DNA from 4 places in the Vibrio neonatus genome. Region 1 is predicted to be linked to each of the others. Evidence: predicted binding sites of a transcription regulator. Region 1 holds the regulator's gene; each other region holds the start of a gene.
The links. The regulator MetJ, encoded in region 1, represses methionine synthesis genes. The targets are predictions, from matches to a motif close to TTAGACNTNTANANGTCTAA.

Region 1 (2,210 bases):
ATAGTCGCAGGGTGACAAATCAAGCTCTCAACCCCACCCAATGATTCTGCCAAAGAGAATAGTTTTAAACTGTTAATAAAGGTTTTTAGCTGCTCTAAATCGCCATCAAACTCAAAGCTAAGCATGCTGCCAAAACCTGACTGCTGACGCTTAGCAATGTCATGGCCTGGATGATCTGGCAAGCTTGGGTGATAAATAGTTTTCACACGCTTTTGAGATTGTAGGAAGTTTAAAATAACTTGTGAGCTTTCTTCATGCACGCGCATACGTGCACCTAAAGTGCGAATGCCGCGCAGTGTCATGTAGCTATCAAAAGGTGTACCCGTCGCACCAATACAGTTGCCCCACCAGCCAAGTTCTTCAGCATGCTGTTCGGTTTTAGTGATCACTACTCCGCCAATCACATCTGAATGACCATTAATGTATTTAGTGGTGGAGTGGATAACAAAATCAGCACCCAGCTCTAGTGGTCTTTGGTAAATTGGGGTTAGAAATGTATTGTCGACGCCCACTAACGCACCCACAGCCGCCGCTTGCTGACACACTTTCTCTATATCCACTACTCGCACCAATGGGTTCGATGGCGTTTCAATAAGAATCAGTTTTGGCTTTTTGGCAATCGCTGCAGCAAGGGCTTGATCATCTGATTGATCGACAAACTCGACTTTAAAGTCACCTTTTTGCGCACGAGTGTTAAATAAACGGTAAGTACCGCCATAACAATCGTGAGGCGCAATAATTAAATCGTCTGGGCTTAAAAATGCCGAAACCCATAAATTAAGTGCTGATGTACCACAGTTGGTAACAACAGCGCCTTTACCTGACTCCAACTCAAACAGTGCCGTCTCTAAAAGCCCACGATTGGGGTTTCCAGAGCGGGTGTAATCATACTTTGGTACATCTCCAAATGAAGGAAAACCATAGTTTGTGGACAGGTAAATAGGGGGAACAACAGCATGGTGCTGGGTATCAGACTCTATACCGGTGCGTACGGCAATGGTCGATGACTTATGTTTACTGCTCATTTTCTTGTCCTTCCTTTGGCAGTGACTGGTGGAGTTTGTAACCAATCAAATTAATCTGAATCTAATACTAGATTACCGTGATCAGTATTAGACTTCAACACATCTAGACGTCTAAATGCCTTTACATATAGCAGTAAATATCGCTAGAATTGGAAATTAACTTCTTAAAACTAAGTAATAAAGGTTTCCAATGGCAGACTGGAATGGCGAATACATCAGCCCATATGCTGAACACGGTAAAAAAAGCACTCAAGTCAAAAAGATCACTGTGTCTATTCCACTTAAGGTTCTCAAAATTCTAACTGATGAGCGAACACGTCGTCAGGTAAACAACCTCCGCCATGCAACCAACAGTGAGCTTTTATGTGAAGCTTTCTTACACGCTTATACTGGCCAACCACTCCCTACCGACGAAGATCTGCGAAAAGATTGCCCAGATGAAATTCCAACTGAAGCAAAAAAAATTATGTCTGATCTCGGTATTGAATTAGAAGTCTTCGACGACTAACACTAGTACTAAATTAGCACAACGCTCAGATTTAACTCATAAAAAAAGGGGCTAGAGTGATCACACTCTAGCCCCTTTTTCACTTTCGGTTATTAACCCTGCATTCTGCTATTAGCTCTGCATATAGTTTTCTGGAAGCTCTATGCGAGCAACGCCAGAAGCAACCGCAGCTTCTGCTACCGCTCTTGCTACGCGAGGCAACAAGCGTGGGTCCATTGGTTTAGGGATAATATAGCCATTACCAAACTCTAATGATGTTACTCCAGCCGCCTTCATCACTTCTTCTGGCACTGGCTCTTTTGCTAACTGGCGAATCGCTTCCACCGCCGCTAATTTCATTTCAATATTAATCTCGCTGGCTCTCACATCTAAAGCGCCACGGAAGATAAATGGGAAACAAATAACGTTGTTCACTTGGTTTGGATAATCAGAACGTCCCGTGCCCATAATCAAATCACTACGCACTTCATGAGCACGCTCTGGTTTAATTTCAGGATCAGGGTTAGAACAGGCAAACACCACGGGTTTGTCCGCCATCAAGGCCAATGCCTCTGGTGACAGCAAGTTAGGGCCAGACACACCAAGGAACAGATCCGCGCCTTCAATCACATCTTCTAGGGTACGTTTGTCGGTATTGTTGGCAAACAGCTGTTTGTATTCGTTAAGATCGTCACGGC
Region 2 (2,210 bases), 610 kb from region 1:
CGATTTCGTCTTGACCAAGTGGTGCACCGTGACAGTCGTGCGTACCCGCTTTGTTTGGAGAACCAAAGCCAATCACTGTTTTAGTACAGATAAGTGTTGGGCGAGGATCCGCTTTAGCTGCGATAATAGCCGCATTAATTGCTTCGCTATCATGGCCGTCTACTGCAGGGATTACGTGCCAGCCGTAAGCTTCAAAACGCTTAGGTGTATCGTCAGAGAACCAACCTTCAACTTCACCATCAATTGAGATACCGTTGTCATCCCAGAAAGCAACTAGCTTACCAAGGCCTAAAGTACCCGCAAGAGAACATGCCTCGTGTGAGATACCTTCCATCAGACAGCCATCACCCATGAACGCATAAGTGAAGTGGTCAACGATGTCGTGACCTGGCTTATTAAACTGAGCAGCAAGTGCTTTTTCAGCCATTGCCATACCAACAGCGTTAGTAATACCTTGGCCTAGTGGGCCTGTCGTTGTTTCAACGCCGGGTGCATATCCATATTCTGGGTGACCTGGAGTTTTAGAGTGCAACTGACGGAAGTTTTTAAGATCATCAATAGACAACTCATAACCACTCAAATGAAGCAGAGAGTAGATCAGCATTGAACCATGACCATTAGAAAGGATAAAACGGTCACGATCAGCCCACTCTGGGTTTTGTGGGTTATGGTTTAGATGATCACGCCAAAGTACTTCAGCGATGTCAGCCATCCCCATTGGTGCGCCTGGGTGACCAGAGTTAGCTTGTTGAACACCATCCATGCTAAGAGCACGAATTGCATTGGCTAGATCTTTACGAGAAGACATGTCTGCTCCTGAATGCATAAGCAATTTATAAAAAATAAGTCCTGTTCCCAACAGAGGATGTTGGGCGGTGTTATTGTCGCAAAGCGCCTCTGTTACTGCAAACAGTTTCCCGTGCAAAATTCAAACTATGAGAGATTGATTTATTTAACATCTAACGATATTTAGTAAAAACTAATGTGACCTAGCGCAAATATTTTACTCACTTAAATCGTAAAAAAGCTTGTATTTCGTCTATTCAAAATTAGAATAGACGTCTAGAAGTAGAAACACCTACTTAAAGTACAATTCAAAAGACGCCTATGATGCGTCTTTTCTTAAACCAGAATAAGGGAGCCCATCATGGCTAAGCACCTGTTTACTTCTGAATCAGTATCAGAAGGCCATCCAGATAAAATCGCAGACCAAATCTCTGATGCGGTTCTAGATGCAATCATCGAGCAAGACCCGAAAGCTCGCGTTGCATGTGAAACTTACGTAAAGACTGGCATGGTAATGGTAGGTGGTGAAGTGACTACCTCTGCTTGGGTTGATATCGAAGAACTAACGCGTCAAACCGTTCGTGAAATCGGTTATGTAAACTCTGAGATGGGCTTCGATGCTGACTCTTGTGCTGTACTAAATACTATTGGTAAGCAATCTCCAGATATCAACCAAGGTGTTGATAAAGCTGACCCTAAAGACCAAGGCGCTGGCGACCAAGGTATTATGTTTGGTTACGCGACTAACGAAACTGAAGTATTGATGCCTGCACCAATCACTTACTCTCACCGCTTAGTTGAAAAACAAGCTGAAGTACGTAAAAACGGCACGCTACCTTGGTTGCGTCCTGATGCAAAATCTCAAGTTACCTTCCAATATGACCAAGGTAAAATTGTCGGCATCGATGCTGTTGTTTTATCAACTCAGCACAGCGAAAGCGTTTCAACAGAAGAGCTTCGTGAAGCAGTGATGGAAACTATCATCAAACCAGTACTTCCTGAGCAATGGTTAAACAAAGAAACTAAATTCTTTATTAACCCAACCGGTCGTTTCGTTATCGGTGGCCCAATGGGTGACTGTGGTCTAACTGGTCGTAAAATTATCGTTGATACCTACGGCGGTGCAGCTCGTCACGGTGGTGGTGCGTTCTCTGGTAAAGATCCATCAAAAGTTGACCGTAGTGCGGCATACGCAGCTCGTTATGTAGCGAAAAACATCGTTGCTGCTGGCATGGCTGACCGTTGTGAAATCCAACTTTCTTACGCTATCGGTGTTGCTGATCCAACATCAATCATGATTGAAACCTTCGGCACTGAAAAAGTAGCCCAAGAAATCATCATTGAAGCTGTTCGTCAAAACTTCGACCTACGCCCATACGGCTTACAAGAAATGCTGAACTTGCTACAACCTATCTACAAGAAAA
Region 3 (2,210 bases), 840 kb from region 1:
CCGCTAGCGATAGTGTCGCTTTTCCTGTGGTTATTGTAGACGCGAAAGATGGCGCAACCCAGTTTTATGAACGCTATGGATTTACACCATTTCAAGATGCTGACAACAAGTTGTTCATCACAATATCTGATATTCGAGCAAGCTTGGGCTAGTTGAATCTAGCCTTTAAGTAACTAATACCTTTCTATAGTAAAGGTAATCACCACAACATAGATCAACGCCACCATAACGTCTAAATCAAAAATGCTAAAGGTTAGCTAATGCATTCAAGTAATTTGTTATAGTTATGGGTGGCTCGAAATCAATTTTTCTTTCAGGGCTTTAAGCTCTGAAATCCCATAGGAGGCAACGGCTGATATAGCCGCGATAAGAGGGTCTGAACCTGCAATTGTGGTAAAAATTGCCGTGTTGTTTGCCCAATTCAATACATCCTCAGCAACAGAATTGCCTGAGCTATCACATTTATGTGTTGAGATTACTTTGTTGATTAATGCTTCCAATTGTTCTTCAGTAATATGTGTACAATCAACACCTAGGATTCCATATGCTTGTTCAAGTCCGTTGTTTGAAATATCAGCGCTTTCGATAGTTACAGTTGAACCATCACCTGATACGGTTATGCCATCACCATAGTTCTCACGTATTTTAGTACCACCTCGAACATCTACTGTTGATCCACCATCAATAATCAATCCACCGCCACCATTACGACCAAGACTTCCACCAATAATTGTGACTTGTGACTTTCCTGAAACTCGAATCCCTGCCATATATTTCGCCTACTTAGCTTAAATTGATGAATAGAATAACAGGTTTATGCCTTTTTCTGCTTGCCTAACTTTCATTCAAGCCACAATAAATTACCGAAAATATAGGAATTTACATCGATTTTTTGATTCTGTCTTTTTCAGCTTTTTCCCCATATAAATATCAATCTATTGCACCAACCCAATAAACCATACTGAAATTTCTTCATGCTCTATATGAGTAAATCGATGTTGTATCAAAACCCTATTCAAGAGATATTTTAGACGTCTGGACATCTTAACGAATTTATAGGGAGCATTATCATGACAACGACACATATTCTAGGTTATCCACGAGTGGGCGAAAAACGCGAACTGAAATTTGCGCTAGAGAAATATTGGAAAGGCGAATCAGACGTCAACGAACTTCGCCAAGTTGCTTCTGAGATTCGACAAAAAAACTGGACGCTTCAACAAGATAATCAACTGTCATTTGCTACAGCAGGTGATTTTGCATGGTATGACCATGTGCTAGGAACCAGCCTTCTACTGGGTCATGTGCCAAAACGTCATCAAAATGGCACGCCGGATCTTGATACGCTATTTCGTATCGGTCGCGGTCAATCTCAATCAACCTGTGGTTGTGCAGGTCATGCGGCTTCTGACATGACTAAGTGGTTCAACACTAACTATCACTACCTTGTACCAGAGTTTTCTTCTGCCGATACTTTCGAACTAAGCTGGACACAACTTTTTGATGAAATCAGCGAAGCGCAAGCACAGGGCCACACCGTTAAGCCAGTACTATTAGGCCCACTGAGCTACCTTTACCTAGGTAAAGAAGTCGAAGAAGGCTTTGACCGTTTAACCCTACTGCCGAAACTATTAGAAGCGTATCAAGCGATTTTTGCAAAACTTGAACAGCTCAACGTAGAGTGGGTGCAAATTGATGAGCCTATCTTAGCCCTTGAGCTTGACGCAAAATGGTTAGATAGCTTTAAAGGCGCGTATCAAACACTGCAAACAAACGTTAAATTGCTACTGACCACGTACTTTGACTCTATCACTGATGTATTGCCGACCATTACTAAGCTTAATGTGGATGGTTTGCACATCGATATCGCAAGCTCGCCAGAGCAACTGTCAACTGTAGTTGATGCACTGCCAGCGCAATGGGTGTTATCTGCTGGTACGATCAATGGCCGTAACGTATGGCGTGCGAATCTAGTTGAAAAACTGGCGGCGCTACAAGATGCAAAAGCAAAACTAGGCGATCGCCTATGGGTGGCAACCTCTTGTTCACTGCTGCACAGCCCAGTTGATTTGGATCTCGAAACTAAATTGTCTACCGAAACCAAAGATTGGTTTGCGTTTGCTAAACAAAAAGTGGCGGAAGTGAACTGGCTTGCTAAAGCGCTAGAAGGCGACGCACAAGCGATTGCTTATTGTGAGCAATACAGCCAA
Region 4 (2,210 bases), 470 kb from region 1:
AGGATAAATTTGGCGTGTCGGTTGGAAAGAGTCAGTTATTGTTTGATGTCACTATTCTTATCTGCTCACTGTATTTTATTCCGTTAACGCTCATTGCTTGGTCGATTGTTGCCGCCGTCTTTATCAATATGATTTTATGGATGAACCATAAGCCCACTCGCTATACCGTTCATTATCAATAGTATTGTTCACGGTAAGTACTCACCGCTCAGCGAAAGATGTACACCTGTAGTCAGATATAAGCACATACAAAACAGGCTTTGACATAATCAAAGCCTGAACAATCATTTAACTTACAAAGCTAAGCGACTTAATGACTAAGTCGTCCTACTGTTGTGCTAAATAGGCTGGTACATCTTTAATACTATCGAGTACAACCGAGGCAATGGCTTCACCTTTGTCAGTAACTGGCTTACCCGTACGCACTAAAATCTTAGTTTTAACACCCGCAGCTTCTGCAGCCATAAGATCTTCAGCTTTATCACCAACCATAACCGAATTTTCCATATCAATTTTCAGAAAATCTCGCGCCGAAATAAACATACCTGGCTTAGGTTTGCGACAGTCACAATCTTGTTTGTATTCACCGATACCGTGCTCAGGATGGTGCGGGCAATAATAGATACCATCAAACTCCACACCATGATCAGAGAAATTCCAATCCATCCACTGCGTTAACGATTCAAATCGCTCTTCGGTGAACTTACCGCGTGCAATGCCCGATTGATTGGTCACTAGCACTAACATATAACCCATTTTTTGTAGCTGTTCTGTCGCTTCAAAAACTCCAGGGATATATTCAAAATCATGCTCATCATGGACATAACCATGATCGACATTAATGACACCATCACGATCCAAAAAAACAGCGGGTTTAGACACGGTAAATTACTCTGCATTGTTTGCTTGATATGGGGATAATTATCGCACGCTTTGGGGTCACTCGCACCTACGTTTTCAGCTTTAGACGTCTAGACGTAAAAATATCTATTGACTTCATTCTGTGAACTATCTAGCATCTCTGAAAGATTTTAGATCCTCTCCCTAATCAAGCAGGCTTTTTGATGATAGAGATTAAGCAAGTTAACAAGGTATTCTACCAAGGCAAAACCGCAATCAATGCCTTGAAAGATATCAATTTGACCATTGCCAAAGGCAATATCTTTGGTGTTATTGGTTCGTCTGGTGCTGGTAAAAGTACTCTAATTCGTTGTGTAAACATGCTTGAAGCACCGACCAGTGGCGAAGTTATCGTTGATGGTATCGATCTGACTAAGTTATCTAAAAAAGAATTGTCAGAAGCACGCCGCAACATAGGTATGATTTTTCAACACTTTAATTTGCTTTCTTCTCGTACTGTGTTTGAAAACATCGCATTGCCGTTAGAGCTTGCGGGTAAAGACAAACAATACATCGAAAACAAAGTGGTTGAGCTATTAGGTCTTGTCGGACTGGCTGACAAACGTAATACCTACCCTGCCAACCTAAGTGGCGGTCAAAAACAACGTGTGGCGATAGCGAGAGCGCTTTCCAGTGACCCTAAAGTGTTGCTTTGTGATGAAGCCACCAGCGCACTTGATCCTGCGACTACGCAATCTATCCTTGCGCTATTAAAAACCATCAACCGTCAACTGGGGATTACCATTTTAATCATCACCCACGAAATGGATGTGGTGAAAAACATCTGTCACGAAGTGGCAATTATTGGTGGTGGCGAACTGGTCGAAAAAGGCACTGTGGGCACTATTTTTGCGCACCCTAAAACAGAACTGGCTCACCAATTTATACGCTCCACTTTAGATCTCTCTATTCCAGAAGATTATGAGTTACGCCTGCAAAAAGAGCGCTGCGAAGGAAGCTACGCTTTAGTTCGCTTAGAGTTTACCGGTGCCAGTGTGAATGCGCCGGTTATCAGCCAAATTGCACGTAAATTCAATATTGATATTTCTATTCTAAGTTCAGATCTTGATTATGCTGGCGGCGTTAAGTTCGGCATGATGGTCGCAGAAGTGTATGGCGATGAAGAGTCCTACGATGCGGCGATTAACTATCTTCAAGAACAAAAAATTAAAGTCGAGGTTCTAGGCTATGTCTTATGATGTATTTGCTGACTGGTTCAGCGCAAATAACAGCCTTTTGCTCAAGGCAACATGGCAAACACTTTATATGGTGGCGTTTTCAGGCATTGTTGGCTTTTTAGTTGGCATCCC

Region 2: metK (methionine adenosyltransferase) is a predicted target of MetJ. The motif match lies at 1,055-1,074, and genes of this name have one in related genera.
Region 3: metE (5-methyltetrahydropteroyltriglutamate--homocysteine S-methyltransferase) is a predicted target of MetJ. The motif match lies at 1,028-1,047, and genes of this name have one in related genera.
Region 4: metN (methionine ABC transporter ATP-binding protein MetN) is a predicted target of MetJ. The motif match lies at 964-983, and genes of this name have one in related genera.

Annotation. Positions count from the first base shown of each region.
Region 1 is NZ_AP024885.1:170,918-173,127, reverse strand. It holds gene OCU38_RS00825 (O-succinylhomoserine (thiol)-lyase) at 1-1,025, opposite strand, end outside; gene metJ (met regulon transcriptional regulator MetJ) at 1,216-1,533, shown strand; gene OCU38_RS00815 (malic enzyme-like NAD(P)-binding protein) at 1,645-2,210, opposite strand, start outside.
Region 2 is NZ_AP024885.1:2,308,065-2,310,274, forward strand. It holds gene tkt (transketolase) at 1-808, opposite strand, end outside; gene metK (methionine adenosyltransferase) at 1,148-2,210, shown strand, end outside.
Region 3 is NZ_AP024885.1:1,015,492-1,017,701, forward strand. It holds gene OCU38_RS04730 (GNAT family N-acetyltransferase) at 1-152, shown strand, start outside; gene OCU38_RS04735 (hypothetical protein) at 285-770, opposite strand; gene metE (5-methyltetrahydropteroyltriglutamate--homocysteine S-methyltransferase) at 1,071-2,210, shown strand, end outside.
Region 4 is NZ_AP024885.1:637,378-639,587, reverse strand. It holds gene OCU38_RS03035 (YitT family protein) at 1-182, shown strand, start outside; gene gmhB (D-glycero-beta-D-manno-heptose 1,7-bisphosphate 7-phosphatase) at 328-882, opposite strand; gene metN (methionine ABC transporter ATP-binding protein MetN) at 1,065-2,099, shown strand; gene OCU38_RS03020 (methionine ABC transporter permease) at 2,089-2,210, shown strand, end outside.